DNA from 3 places in the Brevibacillus sp. HB2.2 genome. Region 2 is predicted to be linked to each of the others. Evidence: riboswitches for the same ligand, from Rfam matches in the RefSeq annotation. Region 2 holds a riboswitch; each other region holds the start of a gene.

Evidence for each region. A riboswitch is a leader RNA that binds a small molecule or an ion and turns the genes downstream of it on or off. The one in region 2 is predicted to bind cyclic di-AMP.
Region 1: another riboswitch for cyclic di-AMP. It lies ahead of HP401_RS16815 (C40 family peptidase); the one in region 2 lies ahead of HP401_RS30855 (quaternary amine ABC transporter ATP-binding protein).
Region 3: another riboswitch for cyclic di-AMP. It lies ahead of HP401_RS34780 (CAP domain-containing protein); the one in region 2 lies ahead of HP401_RS30855 (quaternary amine ABC transporter ATP-binding protein).

The regions. Positions count from the first base shown of each region.
Region 1 covers NZ_JABSUV010000021.1:95,070-98,746, forward strand. The annotation lists gene HP401_RS16805 (sensor histidine kinase) at 1-1,071, opposite strand, end outside; gene HP401_RS16810 (response regulator transcription factor) at 1,072-1,791, opposite strand; gene HP401_RS16815 (C40 family peptidase) at 2,006-2,527, opposite strand; cyclic di-AMP (ydaO/yuaA leader) riboswitch at 2,532-2,671, opposite strand; gene HP401_RS16820 (LiaF transmembrane domain-containing protein) at 2,991-3,395, shown strand; gene HP401_RS16825 (PspA/IM30 family protein) at 3,460-3,677, shown strand, end outside.
Region 2 covers NZ_JABSUV010000027.1:24,823-28,499, reverse strand. The annotation lists gene HP401_RS30860 (ABC transporter permease) at 1-727, opposite strand, end outside; gene HP401_RS30855 (quaternary amine ABC transporter ATP-binding protein) at 711-1,937, opposite strand; cyclic di-AMP (ydaO/yuaA leader) riboswitch at 2,332-2,478, opposite strand; gene HP401_RS30850 (cation transporter) at 3,204-3,404, opposite strand; gene HP401_RS30845 (heavy metal translocating P-type ATPase) at 3,469-3,677, opposite strand, start outside.
Region 3 covers NZ_JABSUV010000052.1:23,811-27,487, forward strand. The annotation lists gene HP401_RS34770 (sensor histidine kinase) at 1-817, shown strand, start outside; gene HP401_RS34775 (hypothetical protein) at 942-1,559, shown strand; gene HP401_RS34780 (CAP domain-containing protein) at 1,627-2,214, opposite strand; cyclic di-AMP (ydaO/yuaA leader) riboswitch at 2,222-2,379, opposite strand; gene HP401_RS34785 (aminopeptidase) at 2,586-3,677, opposite strand, start outside.

The sequences.
Region 1 (3,677 bases), on a different contig from region 2:
CATGACACGGCGCAGCTTAGTCTCATCCGCTTCGATGTGTAGTTCATTGGAGATTCGCAGCTTCCATTGAAACGTGAGGCCTGCCTCTTTGATTCTTGGCAAATAGTCCTCAATGATTCCTCGCAAGAAGCTTTTGACATGAATGCGGTTAATACTGAGTCGAACTTCGGAGCTTTGCGTGGTGAAGTCCTGCAGCTCATCCAGCAGCTTTTCCAAGTCCGTCGTTTTTAGCTCGATCTTGCCCATCTGTTTCTGTATTTTGGTCATATCCGTCACGCGACCAGAGCCGATGTATGAGGCATACCCTTTGATCGTGGTGAGAGGTGTACGGAAGTCGTGGGCGATCGAAGCAATCATTTCAGCCTGTCTTTCTTCCGCTAAGCGAAGCTCATCCACCATTTCCCCGAAATATCGAAAGAGTTGCCCAAATTCATCATGCGATCGATACGTAAATGTGACCAGCCGCTTCCCTTCCTGGATTTCTTGGGTGACGCGCGATAATTCGTTAACCGGCCGTAGTATCCAGCGAACGAACAAAGCGAGCAGAACCAATCCTACCAGACTAATGCTTCCGTAAATAAACCAAAGCATCATGGAAACCCCTGTCGTAGCCATCATGTCGTAATCATCCGTGTAGAAATAAACAACAATCTCCCCTGTACGCGGTGGCTCCTGCTGAAAATGGTACTCAGCCACCACTTTGAGGTCATTTTGCTTAGCAGAATCGCCACGGCTTGATGAGGAGGGGGAAGGCATTTTTAAATTATAGGCGCTTGATGTTTTGCTGTAGATAGTGTTTCCATTGGCATCCTTCACGAGCATGCGGTACATCACGTCGTCTGGCAACTGCTTCTCAAGCTCCATGCGTTCGATTGGGTCCTTGAAATTACTGACGAGAAGCAGTTGATTGAGCATGACCTTCTCTGCGGCTTCCTTCTCAGCCTGGTACTGATTATGCCGGTCATTTTTGAGTTGAGCGACAATAATGTCTTGAAAAACAAATTTAAACAACAAAATGTTGAGTGTGAGCAAGGCAATGAAGGAGAGAAAAATTTTATTGCGCAAGCTCATTTAAAGCTTCTCCCCGATAAAAACGTAGCCTGTCCCCCATTGTGTTTTAATGAATTGACGTTCTGTTTCCAGCTTCTCACGGAGGTTTTTAATATGGACCGTCACTGTATTGAGCGAGCCATAACCATATCCCCAAACACGGTCATAAATTTGCTCTCTTGTAAAGACGATGCCCGCATTTTCTGCGAGGAAGGTGAGTAGTTGGAATTCCTTGGTAGAGAGCTCGATCTTTTGGTTACATACGTATACGGAATACGTTTCTTTATGAATTTCCAAGTCCTTGAATTTCAAAACCGTAATTGGAGAAGAGGCTGTTTCCTTCTCAGGCTGCTCTTCGGTATGCTTGCGAATGCGCTCATAGCGACGAAGGTGGGCACGAATGCGAGCGAGTAGCTCTTCTGTATCAAAAGGCTTCGTGATGTAATCGTCTGCGCCGATTTCGAAGCCGACTACCTTATCTACCGCTTTTCCTTTTGCACTGAGAAACAGTATAGGTAAATCCCACTCACGGCGAATTTGAGAGCAGAGCTCGTAGCCACTCATGTTGGGCATCATAATATCCAAAAGGATCAGGTTGGGACGCTCACCTTGGCTGAGCAACGAGAGTGCATCTTCTCCGCTTTCAGCAGAGGAAACGCTGAAGCCCTCGTTCTCCAAAATGTCTTCTAGCAGTTCAATAATCTCCAGATTGTCATCGACAATTAAAATGTGATCTTTCACCGGAACAACCCCCAGTTACTTCTATTAATAAGGAATACCATTCAAAGAATGGGTCTTGTCTATCATAACATGCTTTGCCCCTATCAGGGGAAGAAACCCCGTAAGTTATTAAGTTGTTCTAATATGTGAGGGTACCTCTTTAGACCAGGTACTAAATTTCGTCAGAAAAAGCCAGAGACGTAGTGTCCCTGGCTTTTATTATTTTGCCGAATGACTATTTTTTAGCTGGTTTTTCCGGCAACGATGCAGCTTGCACCGCTTTTTCCTTATTCGGAGTTTCTGCTTTCGCTAGAACAGGAGCACTGAGACGCTTGGCGCCTACATAACGCTTGCTCCAGTAGTATGGATCGTTCAACTTGGTGTTGACGACTCCACGACCAGATTCCGAGTGCACGAATGTGCCGTCTCCGATGTAGATACCCACGTGAGAAATGCTGCGACCGTTCGTATTGAAGAATACGAGATCGCCTGGTTGCAAATCTTTTCTGTCTACCTCTGTACCTAACTCGTACTGGGAAGCAGAATTGTGAGGCAGGTCTACACCTAACGCATCAAATACGTAGCGCGTGAAACCGGAGCAGTCAAAGCCCTTTTTGGACGAGCCGGAAGATTTGTAAGGGGTACCGTACAAGTCACTGACAACTTCATGGAGAGTATTCTCCTCAGCAGCCTGTGCAGCGCCTGCCCCCATAGTAAGTAATCCAGCCATAAATAAAGATAAAACCATCTTGCGCAAAAGAAACTGCTCCCTTCGTGAGCCTACGAGGTTAGCTGAAGGGTTCGGTCGAAAGGACGCCCTAGGCTGCTAGGAGTAGCAACCATTCACCCCAAAAACGTGGTTCCCCCGTTTCCGCTAAGCGGAATTCGGCTATTTTTCGATGTTTTTTTACACGCACTCTTACGAAGATTCTACGCCAATCCTTTTTTTCCTTCTTTTTATCTGTTCATTCACATATTCGTCACAAAGATAGCGTCAAATGCTGTAACGTTTTCGTTCGACAGTGCAAGCCGCCTTTCGACGTGGGCTTATTCCTGCCTTGCGGGAGAGCTCGTCCGATTAAGGCAGGAAAATGTCTCCGTCCAAGGACGGAGGGAAAAACCAACCGCACGCCCGTTATGGGAAGCCTATACCGAGGGCTACAATAAGGGCATAACGTTCCACAAGCACCACATGCAAAACGAATGGAGGTAAGCGAGTAATGAGCGAACGGTCTGGCAAAGTACTACTCGGGCTGGTTCTGCTGCTAGTCGGTGGGTTGGTTCTTCTCGATCTGGTTGGTATCGATATCGGAGACTTGCTCGGGTTTATCATTCCCGGCGTGATCATGATATACGGTGCCAAAAAGATCATGGGACAAACCGGTTCACGATTTTGGGGAATCCTGGTCTTCCTATTCGGGTTCCTGATGTTGATTGGCAAGCTTGACCTACTGTTTCACGCGCTTCTGGCCATTGGGGTGATTTATCTGGGATATCGCTTACTGCGTCCCAGCCAAGAACCTAAACAAGCGCCACCTGCTTGGGAGCGTGAATGGGCCCAAAAAGTATTAAAGGAAGATACGCTGGACACTTGGGAGAGAGATGTAAGAAGACGCCCACAGTAACGCCAATGTCGCAAGAGTCTTTTGGATGAACAATATGATGTGATATGATGAGGAGGAAAAAATAATGAGTATCTTTAAACGTTTGCGTGACCTGACAGTAGCTTCGGTAAATGATGCATTGGATTCGATGGAAGATCCGGTAGTAATGCTGAATCAATATATGCGTGACATGGAAGTAGAAATCGGACAAGTTGAAGTAGCGGTTGCCCGTCAGGTTGCACTGGAAAAGAAATTCCGCCAGCAATTGGACGAAGCCAATGCTTTGATCGAAAAACGTGATCG
Region 2 (3,677 bases):
CGGCACGATACACATCTGCACCCAAGCCTTTCGCCCCGATCATAGCCGCTATGACCACCATCGACAGGGCGAGCATGATGCACTGATTGACGCCCGCCAAGATCGTCGATTTCGCATACGGCAGCTGCACTTTCACGAGCTTTTGCCACCCAGTTGCGCCAAAGGCGTCCGCCGCTTCCTCCATTTCTGCTGGGACCTGGCGTATGCCTAAGTTCGTGAGACGCACGATTGGCGGCAAAGCAAAAATAACGGAGGCAATGACTCCCGGCACCTCGCCCAAGCCGAAGAAAAAGATCGCGGGAATTAAATATACGAACGCTGGCATCGTCTGCATCAAATCCAGTACTGGCGTAACTAGATTGCGAAACGTATCGTGTCTCGCGCAAAGAATGCCCACCGGAATCCCGATAGCGATCGAAATCATGGTAGCAGTGAGGACGAGTCCCAATGTCTCCATCGTTTCATCCCAGTACCCCAAGTTGTGGATGAGAGAAAGTCCAACAACCGTAAAGACCATGGACGCTCTCCCTGCAAAAACCCACGCAGCGGCCCCCAGCAGCAAGATGAGAATCAGCGAAGGTATCTCTGCCAAAACCGTAGAACAGTAAGTCACCATCGTGGAAATGACGATAGCCACCGGATCAAACAATACCCCTTTGTACTGGCCCAGCACCTCCACGAACCCTTCCATCCAACCGCCAATCGGTAGCTTAGGCACGACGTCCATCACTCATCACCTCTGCTCTCTGATGCTCTTGTACATTGACTTTGCCTACCAGCCCGCCTAGCACCGCTCCTTTTACGATGACACCCAACAAACGCTGCTGCTCGCCCACTACCGCAATCGGGACATGCAGGTCTGCCATCATCGGGAACAAGCTGTGCAGACGTGCGTCAGGCGAAACGGTAGGGAGGTCGGTTTTCATGATTGCCTCCAGCGAATCTCCCGTACTGATCGCGAGTGATACGTCATACGCCGTAATCAATCCGAGCAGTGTGCGCTTTTTGTCCACGACGTACAGGCTGGACACGCCGTTATCCATCATCAGTTGCAGCGCCACTCGCGCCCCTTTGTCAGGGGTGATTGCTTCTGCCCGTTTCATCACATTTTCAGCAACGAGCACCCTGGACAGGTCGGCATCCTCCACGAACTTCCGTACAAATTCATCCGCGGGATCTGCCAGGATTTCTTCTGGGCGGCCGATTTGAATGATCTGCCCGTCTTTCATAAAGGCAATTCGGTCGCCCAGTCGCAACGCCTCATGCAAGTCATGCGTAATGAACAGGATCGTCTTTTTCATCGTCATCTGAAGCTCCAGCAGTTCATCCTGCATATCTTTTCGAATGAGCGGGTCCAGTGCACTGAACGCTTCGTCCATCAAGAGAATATCTGGATTATTAGCCAATGCCCGCGCCAATCCGACTCGTTGACGCATCCCTCCGCTCAATTGATTTGGGTACGCATTTTCCCACTCCGTCAATCCAACGAGCGCGAGCGCTTCCCGTGCTTTTTCTTGTCGGAGCCCTGGTGGTACTTGCTGAATCTCCAAACCAAACTCCACGTTTTCCCGTACCGTCCGCTGTGGAAACAGGGCGAAGTTTTGGAAAACCATCCCGAGCTTCTTCCTCCGCACCTCGCGCAAAGCTGTCGCCTTCATGGCCACGATCTCTTCCCCATCGATCTCGATGCTTCCGCTCGTTGGGTCAATCAGTCGATTACACAGTCGGATTAAGGTTGATTTGCCGCTGCCGGATAGGCCCATGATGACGAAGATTTCGCCTTCCTCGACTTCAAAGCTGACCTGATTGACACCGATGGACTGGCTGGTTTGCTTGTAAATTTGTTCTTTTGTACGTCCTTCCGCCAGCAGCTTCAAGGCCAGCTCGGGCTGCTTGCCGAACACTTTTGTAAGTTGATGGACTTTCATTTTGGACATGATATCCCTCATCCTTCGTTTTTTCGTAAATGGAAAAAGCCCGCGAAGCTTCCACACTCCAGCAAACCCAAGCAGGCACGCTTGATTTTTACTCGTGTAGAAAATCCGCAGGCTTACGGAATACCTGGCGTCCATTGTCAGGACTCCCTGTACTCTGTCTTCCTGATTTCGATTGTCAGCGGTTTATGTCGTACCGACTGCCTCCCAGCGATCCACACCATTTCCTTCACGACTGTATCGCGTAAGCTGCTCGTCGATATTTTCATAAAAAAATAGACCGATCCATCCTTTTTCTCCAGAACAAAGGTCCCAAAGAAAAAGCCTGTATCGGCCTATCACACGCCCGCAAGGAATCCCCTTGTTGCGCATAAAATGCCTAGACTTTATCCATCCATGACCTTCCCTGCTTTGGCCGACGAGGTTAGCTGACGGGTAGGATGGCAGAGAAGACATTTCCTCATCCCTCCTGATCACTCAGGATTAACCCCAAAAGATTGGTTCCCCCGCTTCCGAGAATATCGGAACTAGGCCGTATGTGTTGTTTCTTATTGAAGCGTGATTGTGATTTGAATTATACGCTCGCTTCCAGTTATTGTGAACGTTCGTTTAGCATGGTTTTAACCGGATTACGGCTTTCTTTATGAGTCGGATTGGATTAGCTGTTCGTTGCTCATAAAATCAAGATGTTTGGTGCCGTTTACTCGCTGTTGTGGTGGGGAGGAAACAGGAGAAAACGCTCAGATTCTTGGAACCCCTGCGCGGGAGCATGGGGTGCCCGGCTCCGTGAAAAAAAGCGAAACCGCGTCCAAAGTAGTCTCATCAGGATGTGGCTCAGAGGTGGACGCTAAAGGCAGTTTCGCTTTTTTTCACTACGCCTCGGTAGGTGTGTCCAAAGATCTTCGCTTATTTCTCCTGTTTCCTCTACGAGCTGTTGAGGTTCTACGCTTTTTTAAAGACTTTTTGAATGATGCTTTCAAGATGTAAACAATAGCCGCTTGGGAAGAAGAACATTTCCAGTCCTAGCGCCTCTGGAGCCCACCCCAGCGGAGAAATGAATGGCGGGGGTTGTCGTCAGCTTCAACCTCTGAGATTACATCCTCGAAACTCTACTTTTGGAGCGCTCCTGACATTCATTTCGGAGCGAACAGTCTAACCCCTTGCGGGGCGTAGGTCGAAGCGTAGACTGGAAATGGGCTACTTTTACCTCAACACCAAAAAGCTCCCGCCTCAATGAATCAGGGGGGAGCTTTTTCAAAGGTCCGATGATTAAACGACGTCGTAGCCTTGGTCTTCAATTGCTTCTTTTACTGCATCGAGAGTCAAGTTGCTCTCGTTATAGGAAACCTCAACCTTTTTTTCAGCCAGGTTTACTTTGCCTTCTGCACCCAGATCTTTCAATGTATTCTCGATGCGCGCTACGCATTTGTTGCAAGACATGCCTTCTACGTTCAATGTGATATTTGTCATGATCAATCTCTCCTTGCATTTTATGTTGTATAGGTAAGGCGGACAAAGCCGCTTGTTACTGTTGTTACAGCTTCACTCGTTGCAGTCTCAGTGCGTTGAGTACGACGGATACGGAGCTGAAGGCCATTGCGGCACCGGCAAGCCATGGAGCGAGCAAGCCGATTGCGGCAATTGGGATGCCCAAGGTGTTATAGGCCAATGCCCAGAACAGGTTTTGCTTGATGTTGCGGATGGTGAGCTTACTCATCTCGATGGCGTCTGCGACACTAGTCA
Region 3 (3,677 bases), on a different contig from region 2:
GGGCATTCATTATCTCGCGAGTGGAGACTTTACGCGGCATGTCCATATTCCATCCAATGATGAGTTTGCAGAAATCGCCAAGGACATCAATCTAGCAAGCGAAATGCTACAAAAGGCGGTAGAAAGAGGGGATTTCGCCGAAAGCAGCAAGGATCAGCTTGTTTTGAATCTGGCGCATGATTTGCGTACACCACTGACATCTGTTCTGGGTTATCTCGATCTCATTTTGCAAGATGAGCAGATGACACAAGAACAGATGCGGCATTATGTGACAATTGCTTTTACCAAGTCGCATCGATTGGAAAAGCTGATTGATGAGCTATTCGAAATTACGAGAATGAATTACGGCATGGTTACCATCGAGCAAAAGGTCATTGATTTGAGCGAATTGCTTGTCCAGTTAAATGAGGAGATGTATCCTTCCTTTGAGAAAAATGAGCTCGTCGCGCGGTGTACGGTTGCTGCCCAATTAGTGATCGTGGGAGATGGGGAGCTTTTGGCGCGCGTATTTGAGAACATTCTGACCAACGCGATACGCTACGGGGGCGATGGTCAATTTGTCGATTTGAACGCTTATCGCGAGGGCGATGAAGTGGTTGTGCAAATCATGAATTACGGCGACCAGATACCTGAGGAGGCGCTGCCGCATATTTTTGAAATGTTTTTTACAGGCGACAAAGCGCGAACGCATCAAGGGGGAGGAACAGGACTCGGCTTGTTTATTGCAAAAAATATCGTCGAGAAGCATCGGGGAACGATTTCTGTCCAAAGTGATTTGATTCGTACGTGTTTTGAGGTCAGGCTGCCGTACGGATGAAATGATGGCAAAAATAAAAAATGGAGACGCTTCAATGTCTCCATTTTTTTATTGCATAATTCATAGAGATTACAAAACCTGGTAGAATATTCCTATAACGAAATGAATTAACTTTGGGGGAGTTATGAATAAATACACATGGACATTGATAGGTGCGGTAATTGTTGCTGGAATATCATTGGCTACTTGGGCTGGGGCCATTAACCAAGGGGATAAGGAAGCGCTAAACGCATATAAAAAGATGGAACAGGCACGTAACCAAGGGAATGAATCCTTAAGCAAATTGAGTAGTAATGTAACCCTTTCGGATTTTTCAATTCAGGGAGCTGTTTTACCAGAAGCGGATAAAATACGTAAATACAACGATACGAATATGCAAGGACTACTATCTTCAACGGATGAAAAACTTTCCTTCATTATGGAAGGGGATGAAGTAAAAGGTATAGTTTTAGCAACAGATACAGAGCCAATCATGGCTGGTGGTGAAAAAAGTGGCCCTGAATTGTTTGACCTTTACGAGAACATGAAAAATACACTCGGGGAAGATGTAAACATTACGTACTTTAGTTATGCAGGTGGGTTTATCTTCGTTGCAACTGATAGGGAAGGTGAGGAAAGCTTGTGGCTCGATCGACGTGCTTCTACTTTTTTAGAACTTCCTTCGCACAGGCAACTCAAATCTGAAGAAGTTGTAGAAAAAATTCGAGAAGGTGCGGAATCGGTGGATGAAGAAAAGAATTGACAATATCTGAAAAAAAACAAGAAAGCCGGGTCCCCGCTAGAGGACTCGGCATTTATATCCAATTTCATTATCCGATGAATTCTTGTACCCAGTATCCATTCACAAAGCCTACACCGATTTTGGTGAAGGAAGGATTCATGATGTTCTGACGGTGTCCTTCACTGTTCATCCATTGGTTCATGACTTCCTCAGCGGTGCGTTGACCCATGGCGATGTTCTCACCCGCGGTCATAGAAGATACTCCGAATTGTTTCATCATGTCAAATGGAGAGCCATACGTAGGGCTTGTATGGTCAAAGTAGTTGTTGTTGGACATATCAGCCGCTTTTGCTTGTGCAACTTTGTTCAGGGAAGCATCCAGTTCCACTGGCTTCAGACCTGCTTTTGCACGCTCTTGGTTTACCAAATCAGTTACTTGCTTCCCAACAGAGGAAGCATCCACTTGTTGGTTAGCTTGTTTTACTGGCTGTTGAGCTGGCTGCTGTTGATTCGCTGGTGCTGCGTAAGGTGCTTGCATTTGCGGTTGGACAGGTTGCATATATGGTTGATATCCGTATTGCGGACATGTGGTAGCGGCAGAAGCTGTGTTAGAAAAGCCGGAGAGAACAAATCCCAATCCTAATGTAGCAATTGCAACAGTACCAAGGCGTTTCATATTCACATCGTCTCCTTTTTTTGGCCTACGAGGTTAGTTGACGGATTCGGATTGAGGAAACAACCCTACGCACTTTGGCGATTCACCCCATGCAGATCTCTCATCTGCAAGTAAAAAAGCTCCCCCGCACTTCCATTCAAGAGGAAGTTTCGGCTGTTTTGTCTGGCATGACCTAGAATAACAGAGATTCACCGGTGAAAGAAACTCGTAAAATTTGGTAGGATTAATGGGAATATCTCTTGTTTTATTGAGAGGGTGGAGTTGGACACTCACCAATCCTAGACCAGGCCAGACTAACACTTTATTTTCTCTGAACAATAGAAAATGGGCTAGGGAACTCATTCCCTAACCCATTTTTTCATTCATTTCGTTTAAATCAAATTCTCCGGGTTCAAGCCTTCCAGCTCTGGCAACACAAAGCGCCCATCTTTTCTAATAAGCACATCGTCAAACCAGATTTCGCCGCCGCCGTATTCAGGGCGTTGGATTTGGACCAAGTCCCAGTGAACGGAGGAGCGGTTTCCGTTGTCTGCTACTGTGTAAGCATTCCCTGGCGTGAAGTGGAAGCTGCCCGCGATTTTTTCGTCAAACAGGATGTCCAGCATCGGGTGGAGGATGTGCGGGTTGAAGCCGATCGCGAATTCTCCGATATAACGTGCGCCCTCGTCCGTGTCGAGGATGTCGTTCAATGCTTTAGTATTGGAGCTGGTCGCTTCCACGATTTTGCCTTCTTTGAAAGTGAACTGAACATCATTGAAGGTAATGCCGTTGTAGATCGATGCCGCGTTGTAGAAAATCGTTCCTTCCACGGAATCACGTACAGGAGCGGTGTATACTTCGCCATCCGGGATATTGCGTTTGCCGTCACACTTGATGGCATTGATTCCTTTAATGGAGAAGCGCAGGTCCGTTTTTGGGCCGACGATGCGTACACGATCGGTGCGCTCCATCAGCTCTTTCAACGGAGTCATGGCAGCGGACATTTTCGCGTAGTCCAGATTGCAGACGGAGAAGTAGAAGTCCTCAAAGCTCTCGAGACTCATTTTGGACAGCTGTGCCATCGACTTGTTTGGGTAGCGCAGTACAACCCAGCGTTTGTTCGGAACGCGCTCGTTCGTATGTACAGGTTGATACAGGACACGAGCGTAAATGCCCATTTTGTCGTCCGGTACGTCGGCATACTCGTTGATGTTGTCGTAGGCGCGGATGGCGATGTAAGCGTCCATGTCCTTCATCCGGTCATACTCGTATTTTGCCATCAGAGCCATATGTTCTTCGCTCGTGCCTTGATAGAGTGCACGCATGACTTCCTGGTCTTTTAAGGTGACCAAAGGCAGAGCCCCAACTGCAAATGATTCACGCACAAGTGCACGAACGAGTTCAGGTTGCAGGCCTGTATTTTCGATCAGAACTTTTTCGCCTTTTTGCAAATGGAGTGAGTAACGGACGAGACGGCTTGCCAG